Regions from separate parts of the Sphingobium sp. SG1 genome, predicted to be linked through region 1. Evidence: riboswitches for the same ligand, from Rfam matches in the RefSeq annotation. Region 1 holds a riboswitch; each other region holds the start of a gene.
What was found. A riboswitch is a leader RNA that binds a small molecule or an ion and turns the genes downstream of it on or off. The one in region 1 is predicted to bind cobalamin.

Region 1 (4,811 bases):
ACCAGCGCCTGCGCACCGAAATCCTGCGCCAGCCAGACATGAAAGGCGAAATAGGCGTGAGGCGGCGGCAGCGCTGGGTCATGATAGCTGCTCTTGGGATCGATATTGTAACCGCGCGCCGGCTGTACCGCGATCGCGACATGGCCGAAGCGCTGGACGGCAAGGCGAAAGGCGCCGTCCCGCACGAAGGGGTCGGCCTCCGGCGGTCCCCAGCGATCGACCATGGCCTCCCGCGCGCTGTCGGGCAGAGCGGTAAGGGCGGCGCGATAGACATCAAGCGACAGGCTGACCTCGCCCGGCCGGTCGATCGACGCCCGATCATTGGTGACGCCGCCGGTCATCAGCCGCATCAGCGCGGCACCATCGCGCGGGGCGTCGCCGATCGCATAGCCGGCCTCACCCAGCCGGCACAGGATCGCGGCAGCGCTGGCCGGCGTGTCGAGGCCGACGCCATTGCCGATCCGCCCGTCGCGATTGGGATAATTGGCCAGCACCAGCGCGACCCGGCGCTCGGCCGGCGCGGCGCGGCGCAGCGCCGCCCAGTTGCGCGCCAGATCGGCGACGAAGGCGACCCGGTCGGGTGCCACGCGCGGCACGACGATGCCGCACTGGGTGCGTTCATCGAACCGCTCGGCCGCCTTGAAGGCGACGGCGCGGGTGAAGAGGCGGCCGTCCACTTCGGGCAGGGCGACATTCATCGCCAGGTCGCGCGGGCCAAGGCCACGGGCCGACCCGCGCCAGCTGCCTTCCTCGACCCCGGCAAAGGCGGTCTGCAGGATCGGGCAATCGGCCTGTTCCAAGATGCCCGGCACGCGCGGCTCGGACGAAGAGGAGGCGGCGAAGCTGGTCGAATTGACGATGATGTCGGGCGCGATGTCGGCCAGCAGCCCGCCTAGCCAGTCGCGCACGAACGGCTCGCGCAGCGCACGGACATGCACGGCGGCGACATTGAAGCCGCGCGCGCCAAGCGCCGCGACCATCGCATCGACCGCGCTCAGCGTGCCGGCGACCACCAAAGCGCGGTAGAAGATCAGCAGCGCCACCGGCCGCCCCTCGACCCAGGTCGCGCGCAATTCGGCCACGCCGGGCCGGTCATGGCCAGGCAGATAGAGGCCGGCGTCGGCAATCGGCAGCGGATGGTCGGGCTCGCCCGCATCCGCGCCGATCAGCCGAGCGGCGCAGCGCAGGAAGGACAGCGCATTGGCTGTGCCGCCCTGGCGCAGATAGTCGCGCAACTGCTCGCGCATCGCCGCCGGCACGGTGGAGACGAGGTCCAGCGCCGGATCACCCTCGCGCCCGTCGGCGATCGCGGCGAAGGCGATGCCGCGCTCGCGCGCGACCTGCGCAATCTCGTCCACGCCATAGGGCCAGTAGCTCTTGCCGCCGAGCAGGATGACGCAGACGAAGCGCGCCTTGGCGATCACCTTCTCGACATAGAGATCGACCGAATAGGGATGCTTGAGCTGCAGCAGATTGGCCAGCCGCACGCTCGGCGCATCATCGGGCAGGCGCGCGGCAGCAGCGGCGAAACAGGCCAGATCGCTGTCCGCCACGGTCAGGATAACGATGTCGCCGGGCGGCTGGTCGAGGTCGATCGCCTCCTCGCCGTCGCTGATCGTTCCCGGCGTGGCGGACAGAAGATGCATCAGCCGAGCACGGCCTGGATGTCGGCCTCGATCGCGGCGCGGTCCAGCCCCTTCTGGCCGATCACCACCAGCTGGGTACGACGCGCTTCTTGCGGTTGCCAGGGGCGGTCGAAGAAATGCTGGATGCGCGGGCCGACCGCCTGCACGACGAGGCGCATCGGCTTGCCCGCGACCGCGACCATGCCCTTGACGCGCAGCACGTCGTGGGTGGCGATCAGCGCGGACAGCGCCTGCACCAGCGTGTCGGGATCGGCAACCGCATCGCCACTGACGACGAAGCTGTCGAAATCATCATGGTCATGATCCTCGCCCTCCGCCTCATGGTGCGAGGGGCGGGCGTCGAGATCATCCTCGGCCGCGGCGACGATGCCCAGCAGCGCGCCGATGTCGACCGCACCATGAGCGGCGCGGACGATCTTCACGCCGGGCCGCGTTTCGGCATCGACCTGCGCCTCGACTGCAGCCAGCGTGTCGGCATCGACCAGGTCGCTCTTGTTCAGCACCACCATGTCGGCGCAGGCAAGCTGATCCTCGAACAATTCCTCCAGCGGGCTGTCATGGTCCAGATTGGGGTCGGCGGCGCGCGCCGCGGCCAGCGCCGCTTCGTCGGTGGCGAAACGGCCGGCGGCGACCGCATCGGCGTCGATCAGCGCGACGACCCCGTCCACCGTGGCGCGGGTGCGGATGTCGGGCCACTGGAACGCCTTGACCAGCGGCTTGGGCAGGGCCAGCCCCGAGGTTTCGATGATGATATGGTCGGGCGGGCTCGGCCGGTCGAGCAGCGCGGTCATGGTCGGCAGAAAATCGTCGGCCACGGTGCAGCAGATGCAGCCATTGGCCAGCTCGACGATATCCTCTTCGGGGCAGGCGGCGTCATTGCAGCCCTTCACCAGTTCGCCGTCGACGCCGACATCGCCAAATTCGTTGATGATGAGGGCGAGGCGGCGCCCCTTCGCATTTTCCAGCAGATGGCGGATCAGCGTGGTCTTGCCCGCGCCCAGGAAGCCGGTGATGACGGTAGTCGGAATCTTGGCAGATGCAGTGTTGGCCATGACAAATACTCGCGCGCCGGAGCAACCGGGGCGGGAGCGAACCGGGCGCGCACGCACGGCCGGCCGGCATCGCGGACGGGCGCTTGTTCGCCCGCAGATGCGTGACCGCGCGGCTCCAGCCGCCAACCTGTCGCTCAGACGGAACACCGTGCCCCGGCCATCCCCTGGACCAAAGCAAGAGCGACCTAAACGCCGGCAGGTCTCCTGGCTTGCGGGTCATAGCGGGAGGAACGGCCTTCCCAGGCCTCGCAGGATTTAGCGTCCGGCCCAGTGGCTGCCCTCCCGGCTGGGGAGGGCGCTGTTCATCACGCTCGCCGCTCACAGTTGCAGGGACAGCTGCGGACTTGGATGCCATGGCATCCGCACCGCCTTCCCATTTTAAGCCCCCGTGGGGGCACCGGCGCGATCATGTCGGGACGATGCGAAGCGCCGTCCCTGGGCCGGTTCCTAGTCGCTTTGGGCAGCGGTGACAATCCAGCCATCGGCGATGCTGAGCGGCCAGGGTGCGATGCGCTGGCCGACGCATGGCCCACCGACGCAGACGCCATCGTCGCGGCGAAACAGGGCCCCGTGCCAGCTGCATCTTATATGGCTGCCATCCGGGGTCAGATAATCGTCCAGTTGCTGCGCCAGCGGCAGGCCGGCATGGGGGCATTGATCGACAAAGCCGCTGACCTGGTCACCATCCCGCACGGCAAAGCCATGGAAGCGGCCGGCGCGCATCTGCAGCACGAAATTGCGTGCCTTGCCGTCGGCGATTTGCTCGATCGGGCAGAGGCGCACGCCCGCCGGCGTCGCGAACAGGCGCGTGTCAGTGTCGCTCATGCGTCCGCGTCGGGCTGGCGATCGGGGTGCGCGGCGGCAAAGGCGGGGAGCGCGCATGCCGCCGCGTCCACGGCGCACAGCCGCGGAAAGGGCGTCAGGTCGACGCCGAAGCGCCGGGCATTGTAGAGTTGGGGCACGATATGGCAGTCGGCGAAGCTGGGCGCGTCGCCGAAGGCATGGGTGCCACCATGGCGCGCGACCAATGTTTCGAGCGCGGCCAGCCCCTCGCCGGTCCAGCGGGCGATCCAGGCGCGGACCTGATCCTCATCGGCGCCGAAATCCTGCCGCAGCGCCTGCAACACGCGCAGATTGCCGAGCGGATGGATATCGCAGGCGATGATGCCGGCCATGGCACGGACGATCGCGGCATCGCCGGGGTCAGCGGGCAGCAAGGCCGGCTGCGCCCAGCGTGCCTCGATCCATTCAAGGATCGCGCCGCTCTGCGTCAGCACGCTGTCGCCATCGACCAGTGCGGGCACCAGCCCCTGCGGCGCCAGCGCCCGATAGTCGGGCGCCCGCTGCGCGCCACTGCGCAGGTCATGGGTGACCTGTGCATAGTCGACGCCCTTCAGGGCCAGCGCGATCCGCACGCGATAGCTCGCGCTCGACCGCCAATAACCATGAAGGGTGAGATCGCTCATCGCGCCGGCACGATCATAGCGCGGCATTCGCCAAAGCCGATCGACACATGGCCGGGGGCCGACGCGGTCGCGCGCAATGTCACTTCGTCGCCATCCTCCAGGAAGCTGCGCGTCTCGCCCGATGGCAGGCTGATCGGCTCGCGGCCGCCACTGCTGATTTCCATCAGGCTACCATAGCCGTCGCGCGTCGGGGCGGAGATGGTGCCGCTGCCCAGCAGATCGCCGGGCATCAGATTGCAGCCATTGGACGCATGATGGGTGACGATCTGGCTGACGGTCCAGTACATGTTGCTCGCCGGCCCCTGGCTCAGCCGCATCGGCGGCTGGCCTGCGTCGCGCATCGCCTGGGTGGAGAGATACACTTCCAACGTCAGCGCCAGCGCGCCATGAGCCTGATCATCGGCATCGCTAAGGTAAGGCAACGGCGCCGGGTCGCCTTCGGGCCGGGGCGGCTGGGCGATGCGGAACGGCGCCAGCGCCTCGGGCGTCACCACCCAGGGCGAAATGGTCGAATGGAAATTCTTGGCCAGGAAGGGCCCGAGCGGCTGATATTCCCACGCCTGGAAATCGCGCGCCGACCAGTCGTTGAGCAGGCAGAAGCCGGCGACATGATCGGCCGCCTCGCTGATGGGGATCGGGCTACCCAG
Region 2 (4,811 bases), on a different contig from region 1:
GCCTCGAACAGGGCGGACGCCATGGCAAAGACGCCCGGATCGCCCGAGGAGACGACGACGACCCGCCGCCCCTGCGCCGCCAGCTCCAGCGCATGGGCCGCCCGGTCCAGTTCCACCCGATTGTCCGAAGGATGCAACGCCAGCCCCGCACGCGGCGCGACCCGCGCGACATAGGGGATATAGCCCACCACGTCGGTCGCGGCAGCCAGCGCGGCGTCGACCTCCGGCGTCACCAGCGCTTCGTCCCCCGGCCCAAGCCCCGCGATCGCGATCCAGCCGCCCTCTCCCGCCGCAAGATTCATGGCCGGCGCCCTTGGCCGTGGATCAGCAGGATCGAGAAATAGGGCGTGACCCTGTCGACATCGGCCAGCCGGGTCACGCGCTGTTCCGGCATGGCGGCATGTTCGACCAGCCATGCTTCATCGCTGCGCCCGGCCGCCGCCACCGCGCGGCGCAGCTTGGCGAGGTGCCGGCCGATCTTCATCACCACCAGCGCGTCGGTATCGCGGATGCGGCGGACCAGTTCCTCTTCCGGCAGGGTTGCCATCGCGACGGTCAGCACATCGTCACCCCAGGTGATCGGCAGGCCGGTCGCATTCCACGCGCCCGACATGCCCATGATGCCGGGGACCACTTCGACCGGGACCAGCCCCGCCAACCGGCTGTGCAGATGCATGAAGGAGCCGTAGAAAAAGGGATCGCCCTCGCACAAGACGACCACATCCTCGCCCGCCTCCGCGATCGCCAGCAGCCGGCCGGTGCAATCGGCATAGAAGGCGGCAAGGCAGTCGTTATAGCGCGGATCGGTGACCGGAATTTCGGTCGTCACCGGATATTCCATCGCCAGTTCGATCGCATCGTCCCGCAGCATGCCCTGCGCGATGCGGCGCGCCTGCCCCGGCCGGCCGGCCTTGCGGAAATAGGCGACATGCCGCCCGCTCCGCACCAGCCGGTCGGCGCGCACGCTCAGCAAGTCCTGCGCGCCGGGGCCGAGGCCCACGCCATAGACGGTGCCGCTCATTCCGCGCGGCTCGCCAGCGCATTGATCGCCGCGACCGTAATCGCGCTGCCGCCCAACCGCCCGTCGACGACGCAGCAGGGCACGGGCTGCGCCGCCCATAAAGCGGCCTTGGATTCCGCCGCGCCGACGAAGCCGACCGGGCAGCCGATGATCGCTGCGGGACGCGGACAGGCCGGATCTTCCAGCATGTCGAGCAGGTGGAACAGCGCCGTGGGCGCATTGCCGATGGCAACCAGTGCCCCGGCAAGATGCGGCCGCCACAATTCCAGCGCGGCGGCGGATCGGGTATTGCCCATCGCCCGCGCCATGTCCGGCACGGCGGTGTCGTGCAGGGTGCAGAGCACGGCATTGTCGGCGGGCAGGCGCGCGCGCGTGACCCCTTCCGACACCATGCGCGCATCGCACAGCACCGGCGCCCCTGCGATCAGGGCCTGCCGCGCCGCCGCTGCAAAGCCCGGCGAAAAGCGGATATGGCCCGCAAGGTCCACCATGCCCGCGGCATGGATCATGCGCACTGCGACCGGTTCCTCCTCGGCAGCAAAGCGCCCGAGGTCGGCTTCGGCGCGGATGGTGGCGAAGGACTGGCGATAGATCGCCGCGCCGTCCCTCTCATAATCATGGGGCATCAACAGGCTCCGAAATGGGCAAGAAGGTCGGTGGCGGTGAGGTCAGGACGGACGGGCGCCGATCCTGCGCGGGCATGGAAGGCCAGGTCGTAGCGCCCGTCCCGCCCCGTCAGCACGACATCGGCCGGCATCGAACTGGCGCAGCCCTTGGCGCAGCCGGAGACATGAAGGCGGCCCGCCACATGGGGCGCCAGCCGGCGGGCGAGATCGCGCGTCTCCACGCTCGCCTGCGGACAGGCAGGTGCGCCGGGGCAGGCCTCCACATGGATCAGCGGGTCGGCCGCGTCGGCGCACAGGCCGGGCAGTTGTCCTTCGGCCAGCAGCATGCGCCACGGGGTCAGCCGCATGGCCGGCGCGTCGAGAAAATGCCGCGCATCGATCCGGCCGAAGGGAAGGCCATAGGCCAAGCCGCCATCCCATGCGCCGGGGACCAGTCGCGGGCGTGGCGACGCCGCCTCTGTCGTGCCCGTTGCCCAATCCGCCAGGGGCGCATCATGCCGGGCCATGCGCCCCGCGCGCGCGCCGTTGCTCTCCACGAACCATCGGGCGAGCGCGAGCAGCGCATCCGCTTCGCCGCCGCTGTCCACCGGCACGCCTTGTGCCCGCCCCTCGGCGCGCAAGATCAGGCCGCCGTCCCGCGCCCGCTCGATGCGAAAATCCCCCGCTTCGCCGGACAGGAGCGGCGCGGCGCCGGCATCGATCACGAAGCCCATCTTGCCCGGCAAGTCCGGCAGTTCGTCCAGGCGATCGAGCAACTGGCTGGCGATGCGATGGCTGTCGTCGCCTTCGCGCCAGTCCGGCGCGACCATCATCATACGCGCGCCCTCGCGCCGGGCATCGCGGTCCACCAGGCCCAGGTCGAGCAGGCGGTCGAGCAAGGGGCGCCAGCTATCGTCGCGCACACCACGGATCTGGAGGTTGGCGCGCCGGGTCATGTCGATCAGGCCGTTGCCATGGGCGATCGCCGCTTCGCCCAGCGCCGCCAGGTCGGCGGCCGAAAGACGACCGAGGCGCGGCTTCACGCGCACGATCAGCCCGTCGCCCGCCGCCATCGGGCGCCAGGCGTCAGGACACCAGCCCCGAACGGCCGGTCCGCGGGCCACCGCATGGTTCGCGGTCGCCCTATCCCTGCCCGCGCCGGTCTGGCTCACAGGCACATCCTCCGCGCGCCGGGACGCAACCAGGCGGGGCTTGCCGGCATCGCCGGTCGGCGCGAGGCGGCAGGCAGGCGCGACAGGCGCCCGACACCACGCGGCCGTGCAGCCCCAGCCACACGCTTCGCCGCCCAGACGGAAGAAAGACCGTGCCATGACCAACCCCTGGGTCAGGACAAGAGCGACCGAAACGCCGGCAGGTCTCCTGGCTCGCGGGTCGTTGCGGGATGCACGCCTTCCCGGACGCTCTGTCCAGTGGCTGCCCTCATGGGCTCGTGCATCGCGCTATCCGCTTACAGTTGCAGGGACAGCCGCGGAATAAGGGGCCAGGCCCCCGCACCGCATTCCCGATTAAGTTCCTTGCGGAACACCGGCGTCAGTTATGCAATGCACCAGCATGAACCGGCGCACCGATGATGCCCTAGTCGAAACATCGGGCTTCGCCAAGATATGGAATATAGACAGACAGGACCGCCCGGACGCATATCCGTGTCGACCTCGATCATCTGCGCCAATATCAAATGCGCCACAGGGTAGAAATAAGCGAAGAGGATGAGGTGACGTACAGTACGCCCCATCCAGCTATCACGGGCGCATCGCGCAGCGACGGTATCCGGTGCACCTATCGGCGTGGGCACGGCAGGATATTGCGCTCAAGCCTGAGCTCGAACATGCATTATCAATCGCATCTTTGTAGTGTCGCTTTGTAGAAAAAGAGCCGTAAAAGCGACTTTCGTTCAAAAAATTACGAACAAACCGTGACTCAGGAAAGTCGTGGCGGAGAGGGAGGGAAGCGTTGAAGCTACCCCGATTTCGCGTGATTCGCGCCTGCCGATGGCAGCATCGTTATCAGGCTGGAGCGCCTGGGTGTAGCCCTGGTTCGAGGGACGCGCCCGGATTCGAACCGTTGCGATGTCTTGCAGCGATCATCCGCGCGACGATCCTGCTGGACCGGCAATGATTTCTAGGGAGGCAAGGGCGTTCTAGGACATGGGCTCACGCGCCCTCGTCCCGTTCCTGCGCGGAACGTCTCGCGTTGATTAAGTCCCCGCGAGATTATCGGCTGAAAGCCGTATGAAATAAGGTTGGTTTTCAGAAGGTGTTGTTCTAATCGGCGCCCCGCGCATTTCGCGCTATGGGGGTAATATTGTTTATTAAGAAATATACTGCTGTAGCGATTGCTGCTGCAATCGCATTTCCTTGCGCTCCGGCTATGGCAAATGATGTCATGATCGAGGCCAATGCTGCTCGCGCTCACGACCGTTGGGGTGGAGAGCTTGGCATTGGCTACACCTTAACCGCCGGACGCTTCGCTCTGCGTCCTATAGTGGGTGCCTTCATCTACAAGGGCGACAATGATCGCTATTATGAGGATACTTTCAGCAATGGTCAGACTCGCTGCCGGGATAGTCAGACGGGGCAGTTCGCGAAAGACAGCGAGTGTGACGATACGGCAGTAAAGGCCTACGGCAAGATCGAAGCCACCTATTCGATCCCCCATTTCGCAGAGATTGGCGGCGGGGTTCGCTTTAGCAGTGATAAGGTCCGTCCTTATGGAACGGTTGGATTGCCGCTCGGCCCCCGCTTCAGCATCAAGGGTAATGCCGGACCCAAATATTACGCGCTAGGCATCAAGGCTGGCTTTTAAGTGTGGAGGCCGCGTTGCTTCGACAGTGGCGCGGCTTCTCGTTGACGCACTATAAATGGAACATGTGGCCGCCCTGGTGTCGATCGGTGGTCGGCCTGGCGATTATGATCGGGGCGATTGCTCAGACGGGGCATGATCGCGGATGATATCGAGGGGCGTCTATTTCATCGCCCGTGATATGGTTCGCAGGCGATGCCATCGCCGTCACCGTCCATATGGGGGCCGTAGCCGGGCTGCCCGATATATAGCGGCGCGGCACCGGCAGCCCTGGCGGCCCGACAGTTCCGGTATGACCAAGATGAACCTGCTGATGCGACGGGGCGAGAGGCCGGAAGGCTCCCTGATCCGCCTGCTGGCTGCTG
Region 3 (4,811 bases), on a different contig from region 1:
ACTGCCCTGATTTCGGACGCGCGAATAGGTGTAGCTGGCCGACAGGCCCCAGCCGCCGGTCAGGTCGGCGTTCAGCTCCAGCTCGGCACCCCTGGCCCGCACCTTGTCGCGAACGTTGATATAGGTGCCTTCCGGAAAGGCCGGATCATCATAGGTCGTGTCGATCAGGTCGGTGATGCGCCGGTTGAACCAGGTCGCTTTCCAGCGGATCGCTCCGCCGGCCAGCGCGCCGCCCAGCGCGGCGTTGAGGTTCAGGCTCTCCTCGGGCTTCAAATTCGGGTTGCCGACTTCGCAACAGGGATCATTGCCATAAAGCTGCGAGGCGTCGGGCAGCACGAAGGAGGTGCCGCCATTGGCCTCCACGAACAGCGCGTCGCTGACATCATAACGGCCCGACACGTTCCAGATCGTCTTTTCCGATCCCTTCGCCTTATTGTAGCGCAGACCCGCGGCGATCCGCGCCTTGCTCGACAATTCGTCATTGGTGCGCAGCTGGAAGATGCCGGCATGGACCTGTTCATCGGTCGGCGCGATCAGCAGGACGTCGTCGCGGCCGTTGAAGCTCTGGAAATCATAGCCGATCAGCGTGTCGATGCCGCGCAGCATGTTGAGCTGCACCACCGCGCTGCCGCCATAATCCTGATAGCCCCAGAAAGTGCCGGCCGGGTAGATGACCTGTGGCGGCCCCGCCGGAATGGGATTGCGGATCTGGACATAGGCGGTCTTCCAGTCGTGGAAATAGCCCTTGAGGAAGAATTGCACGCCATCCTCGCCGGTATAGTCGAGGCGCAGGCTGGCCACTTCCTCGTTCCGGTCGTTGCGGCTCTGCCTGGTCCGCGTCGCGCTGATATTGTCGAGATCAGCCTTGGTATGCTGGTAGAGCGCGTTGAGGCGCAGGTCCGGCGCGATATCATATTGATATTTGATGCCCGCCGACCAGAGATCATAGCCGCGCGCGCGATCGGTGGCGCTGGGCTGCATCACGTCATAGGGACGATAGCCGTCCGACTGGCTGCGATTGGCCCAGACGACGAAGCGATGCTGGCCGATCGCGCCGCGCAGATAGCCGTCCAGGCTGGTGCCGGCGAAGCTGTCGAGGCTGGCATTGACCTGGCCGCCCAGATCGTCGCTGAAATCGCGGGTGACGACATTGATGACGCCGGCCGCCGCCTGGGTGCCGTAGAACAGGCTTTCGCCGCCTTTCAGCACCTCGATCCGCTCGATCATGCTGGCGGCCATGGTGTCGTTGGGCGAGGTGCCGCCATAAAGGCGGTTGTTGAGGCGAATGCCGTCCATCGTCCACAGCACATCCTTGGTGCGCGAACCCTGCAGCGCGATGTCGACATAGCTGAACGGCCCGGACTGCGACCGGATGAACAGGCCCGGCACCGCTTCGAGCGCGCGGGCGGTGTCGATCGCGGCGGCATCGCGGATCTGCGTATCGGTGACGACCTCGATGGCATGGCCATAGCGCGACAGTTGCTGCGGCAGCGTCTCTTCCAGGCTGGTGCCGGTGACGACGATGCTGTCGCCCTCCGCCTCATCGGCCAGAGCCGGCGAGGCAAAGGCAAGCGAAAGGGCCAGAGCGGCCCGTGAAACGATATTGGACTTCATTTATTCCCCCATCCGGCGCCGCGTTCGACGGGCGGGGGCAACCTTCACGAGCGGCACGCACGCGAACGTCCGACACACGCGCCGGCCGGGCGCCCAAGGGCAACCGACGCGCGTTTGTCGCAGCGGCCCCAGCCGCTCGTTCGTCGCTCAGACGGAAGTTACCGTGCCGCGGCCATCCCCTGGACCAAGGCAAGAGCGACCAGACGCCGGCAGGTCTCCTGGCTCACGGGTCATCGCTTGATGCACGGCCTTCCCAGGCCTCGCAGGATTTAGCGTCCGGCCCAGTGGCTGGCGGATCGGTCATTCTGCCGTCCGCACATGTACATCGCGCTCACCGCTTACAGTTGCAGGGACAGCTGCGGATTTGGACAGTCACCCGTCCGCACCGCATTCCCTATTAAGCCCCTTTCGGGACACCGGCGCGATCATGATCCCATGCCGTGCGGCGCAGGATCGGCGGGATCGATAATCGAATATCAGGCGGGCTGCAAGCGCCTCTCAGAACCAGGCGCGCAGGCCGATCACCAGGCTGGTGGCCGACAACCTATCGCCGGCGGCACGGGCATAATCGGCCGTATCGCCCAGCTTGCGCTCCCAATTGATGCCGACATAGGGCGCGAATTCGCGGGCAATCTCGTAGCGCAGCCGCAGCCCAAGCTCGATATCGGACGGGCCGGCGCCGATCCCCAGTTCGGGCACATCCTGCGCCGCCAGATTGAACTCGGCAGCGGGCTGCAGGATCAGCCGCTGGGTGATGCGCTGGTCGTAGCTCGCCTCCAGCCGCAGATGGGCGTCGCCCCTGGTCGACAGAAAGGCTTCGGCCCCGACCTCGAACCAGTAAGGCGCCAGGCCGTCGATGCCGATCACCGCATAGCTGCGGTCCGGCCCTTCGCCGAAATCCTGCCGCACACCCGCCTGCAGGTTGAACCAGGGGTCGATCGCCCGGCTGTAGAGCGCCTGCACCTCGGCCCGTTCGAGCGATCCGCCGAACGCTCCCTCGCCCTCGCTCTTGACCGCGAAGCGGTTGATGTCGCCGCCGATCCAGCCTTCGCCCTCCCAGGCATAGCCATCCGCGCCCTTGCCGGCGCGATATTCCAGCCGATCGAGCATCCATTGCGAATAGGTCATGCCGCCCCCTTCCGCGATCATTGCCGCGCGGGCGCGGGCCATGGCGGTGGGGTCATAGAGCGCGTCGGCGGCATGATCGGTCGGCACCGGCGGGGCCGTGCCTTGTGGGATCGCAGCATCGGTGATGGGCATACTGTGGCCCATCGCGCCATGGTCCATCTGGCTATGGTCCATGGTCTGGGCCTGCACCGGCGCAGCGGCGGCGAGCAGCAGGAGCGCGATCAGCTTCATGCTGCATCCTCCCCATGGCGGACCGTCACGACCCGCATCATCCCGGCATGCATGTGCATCAGCATATGGCAGTGGAACGCCCAGTCGCCCAGCGCATCGGCGGTGAGGTCGAAGCTGACCTTGCCGCCGGGCAGCACATTCACCGTATGCTTGCGCGGATTATGCGCCGCCTCGCCGGTCACCAGTTCAAAGAAATGGCCGTGCAGATGGATGGGATGCGGCATCATCGTGTCGTTGATCAGGGTCACGCGCACCCGTTCCATATGACGGAAGGCGATCGGCTCGGCCCCTTCCGACAGCTTCACCCCATCGAACGACCACATATAGCGTTCCATGTTCGCGGTCAGGTGGATGTCGAGCGACCGGGTCGGCGTGCGCAGGTCCGTGTTCGGTGTCAGCGACCGCAGATCGGCATAGGTCAGCACCCGATGGTCGACATCCTCCAGCCCCGTCGGCCGGTCGGCGGTGCGATCGGCCGGCATCGGCGACAGGGTGGCGACGCCCGGCCCCATTTTCACGCCCGGCGCGACCGACTTGTCGCGCATCTTCATGCTATGCCCGCTCATGGCATCATTGGCCGGCTGGCTGAGGTCGATCACCCCGTCCTGGCCCATATCCATGCCGCCCATGTCCATGCCCATGTCCTTCATGCCCAGCAGCGGCCGGGCGCGCCGGGCCGGCACGGGCGCGACCATGCCGGCCTGCGGCGCCAAGGTGGCGCGAACCAGGCCCGACCGGTTGATCGCCTCGGCAATCAGCGCATAGGGTTTCGCCTCGCCGGGCTGGACGATCACGTCATAGGTTTCGGCAATGCCGATCTGGAACTCGTCGGTCTCGACCGGCTGCACATCCTGCCCGTCGCATTGGATCACGGTCATCGGCAGGCCGGGCAGGCGGATATTGAAATTGGTCATCGCCGACGCGTTGATGATGCGCAGCCGCACCCGCTCGCCCGGCGCGAACAGGCCGGTCCAGTTCTCGGCCGTGCCCATGCCGTTCACCAGATAGCTGTAGGTCGCGCCGGTGACGTCGGAAATATCGGTCGGGTCCATGCGCATCGCGCCCCAGTCGATGCGGTCCTTGAGGGCCTGGTCCTTCCCCGCCAGCAACCCGGCCAGCGTCTGGCGCTGCATGTTGTAATAGCCGCCCATCTGCTTGAGCCTTTGCAGCAGCCTGTGCGGATGAACCGGGCTCCAGTCGGCGAGCAGGATCACATGCTCCCGGTCATAGGCCACCGGATCGGCGCCGGCGGGATCGATGATGATCGGCCCATAGAGGCCCATCGCCTCCTGCATGCCCGAATGGCTGTGATACCAGTAGGTGCCCGCCTGCCGCACCGGGAAGCGATAGGTGAAGGTCTCGCCGGGCGCGATACCGGGGAAGCTGATGCCCGGCACGCCATCCATCTGGAAGGGCAGGATCAGCCCGTGCCAGTGGATCGAGCTATCCTCCTTCAACCGGTTGGTGACGGCGATGTTGATATCCTGCCCCTCGCGCAGGCGGATGAGTGGCGCGGGCGTGCCGCCATTGACGCTGATCGCATGGGCCGATCGGCCGCCGGTCGCAAAATGCCCGTCGCCGATGCTGAGCGCGATCGTCTCGCCCGACAGCGCGCCCTGCGCCGCGCCATGTGTGCCGGTGGCGGCCCAGCCGGGCAAGGCCTGCGCCAGTGCAAGCGCGGCGCCACCCCGGATCAAGCTGCGGCGGTCGAGAGGAAGGGAAGGCAGGTCGGTCATGCTGCTCTATACGCGGTTCGCGTCGCTTTCCCTCAACATCTCCTGCAATTGCCTGCGGGCGCGGTAAAGGCGGGTTTCCACCGCCTTTTCGGTCACGCCCAA

Region 2: it holds a riboswitch for cobalamin, as region 1 does, so the genes downstream of both, AC0KVN_RS15660 (cobalamin biosynthesis protein CobG) here and cobW (cobalamin biosynthesis protein CobW) in region 1, are expected to answer to the same signal.
Region 3: it holds a riboswitch for cobalamin, as region 1 does, so the genes downstream of both, AC0KVN_RS11620 (TonB-dependent receptor plug domain-containing protein) here and cobW (cobalamin biosynthesis protein CobW) in region 1, are expected to answer to the same signal.

What each region holds. Positions count from the first base shown of each region.
Region 1 covers NZ_JBVVOJ010000009.1:61,955-66,765, reverse strand. Annotated here, with positions in the region: gene cobN (cobaltochelatase subunit CobN) at 1-1,646, opposite strand, end outside; gene cobW (cobalamin biosynthesis protein CobW) at 1,646-2,698, opposite strand; cobalamin riboswitch at 2,876-3,115, opposite strand; gene AC0KVN_RS18430 (Rieske (2Fe-2S) protein) at 3,146-3,523, opposite strand; gene maiA (maleylacetoacetate isomerase) at 3,520-4,164, opposite strand; gene fahA (fumarylacetoacetase) at 4,161-4,811, opposite strand, start outside.
Region 2 covers NZ_JBVVOJ010000006.1:251,431-256,241, forward strand. Annotated here, with positions in the region: gene cobJ (precorrin-3B C(17)-methyltransferase) at 1-302, opposite strand, end outside; gene cobI (precorrin-2 C(20)-methyltransferase) at 299-1,021, opposite strand; gene AC0KVN_RS15655 (precorrin-8X methylmutase) at 1,018-1,647, opposite strand; gene AC0KVN_RS15660 (cobalamin biosynthesis protein CobG) at 1,647-2,699, opposite strand; cobalamin riboswitch at 2,980-3,191, opposite strand; gene AC0KVN_RS15665 (hypothetical protein) at 3,949-4,449, shown strand; gene AC0KVN_RS15670 (excalibur calcium-binding domain-containing protein) at 4,614-4,811, opposite strand, start outside.
Region 3 covers NZ_JBVVOJ010000004.1:182,162-186,972, reverse strand. Annotated here, with positions in the region: gene AC0KVN_RS11620 (TonB-dependent receptor plug domain-containing protein) at 1-1,614, opposite strand, end outside; cobalamin riboswitch at 1,806-2,050, opposite strand; gene AC0KVN_RS11615 (copper resistance protein B) at 2,113-2,973, opposite strand; gene AC0KVN_RS11610 (copper resistance system multicopper oxidase) at 2,970-4,709, opposite strand; gene AC0KVN_RS11605 (RNA polymerase sigma factor) at 4,716-4,811, opposite strand, start outside.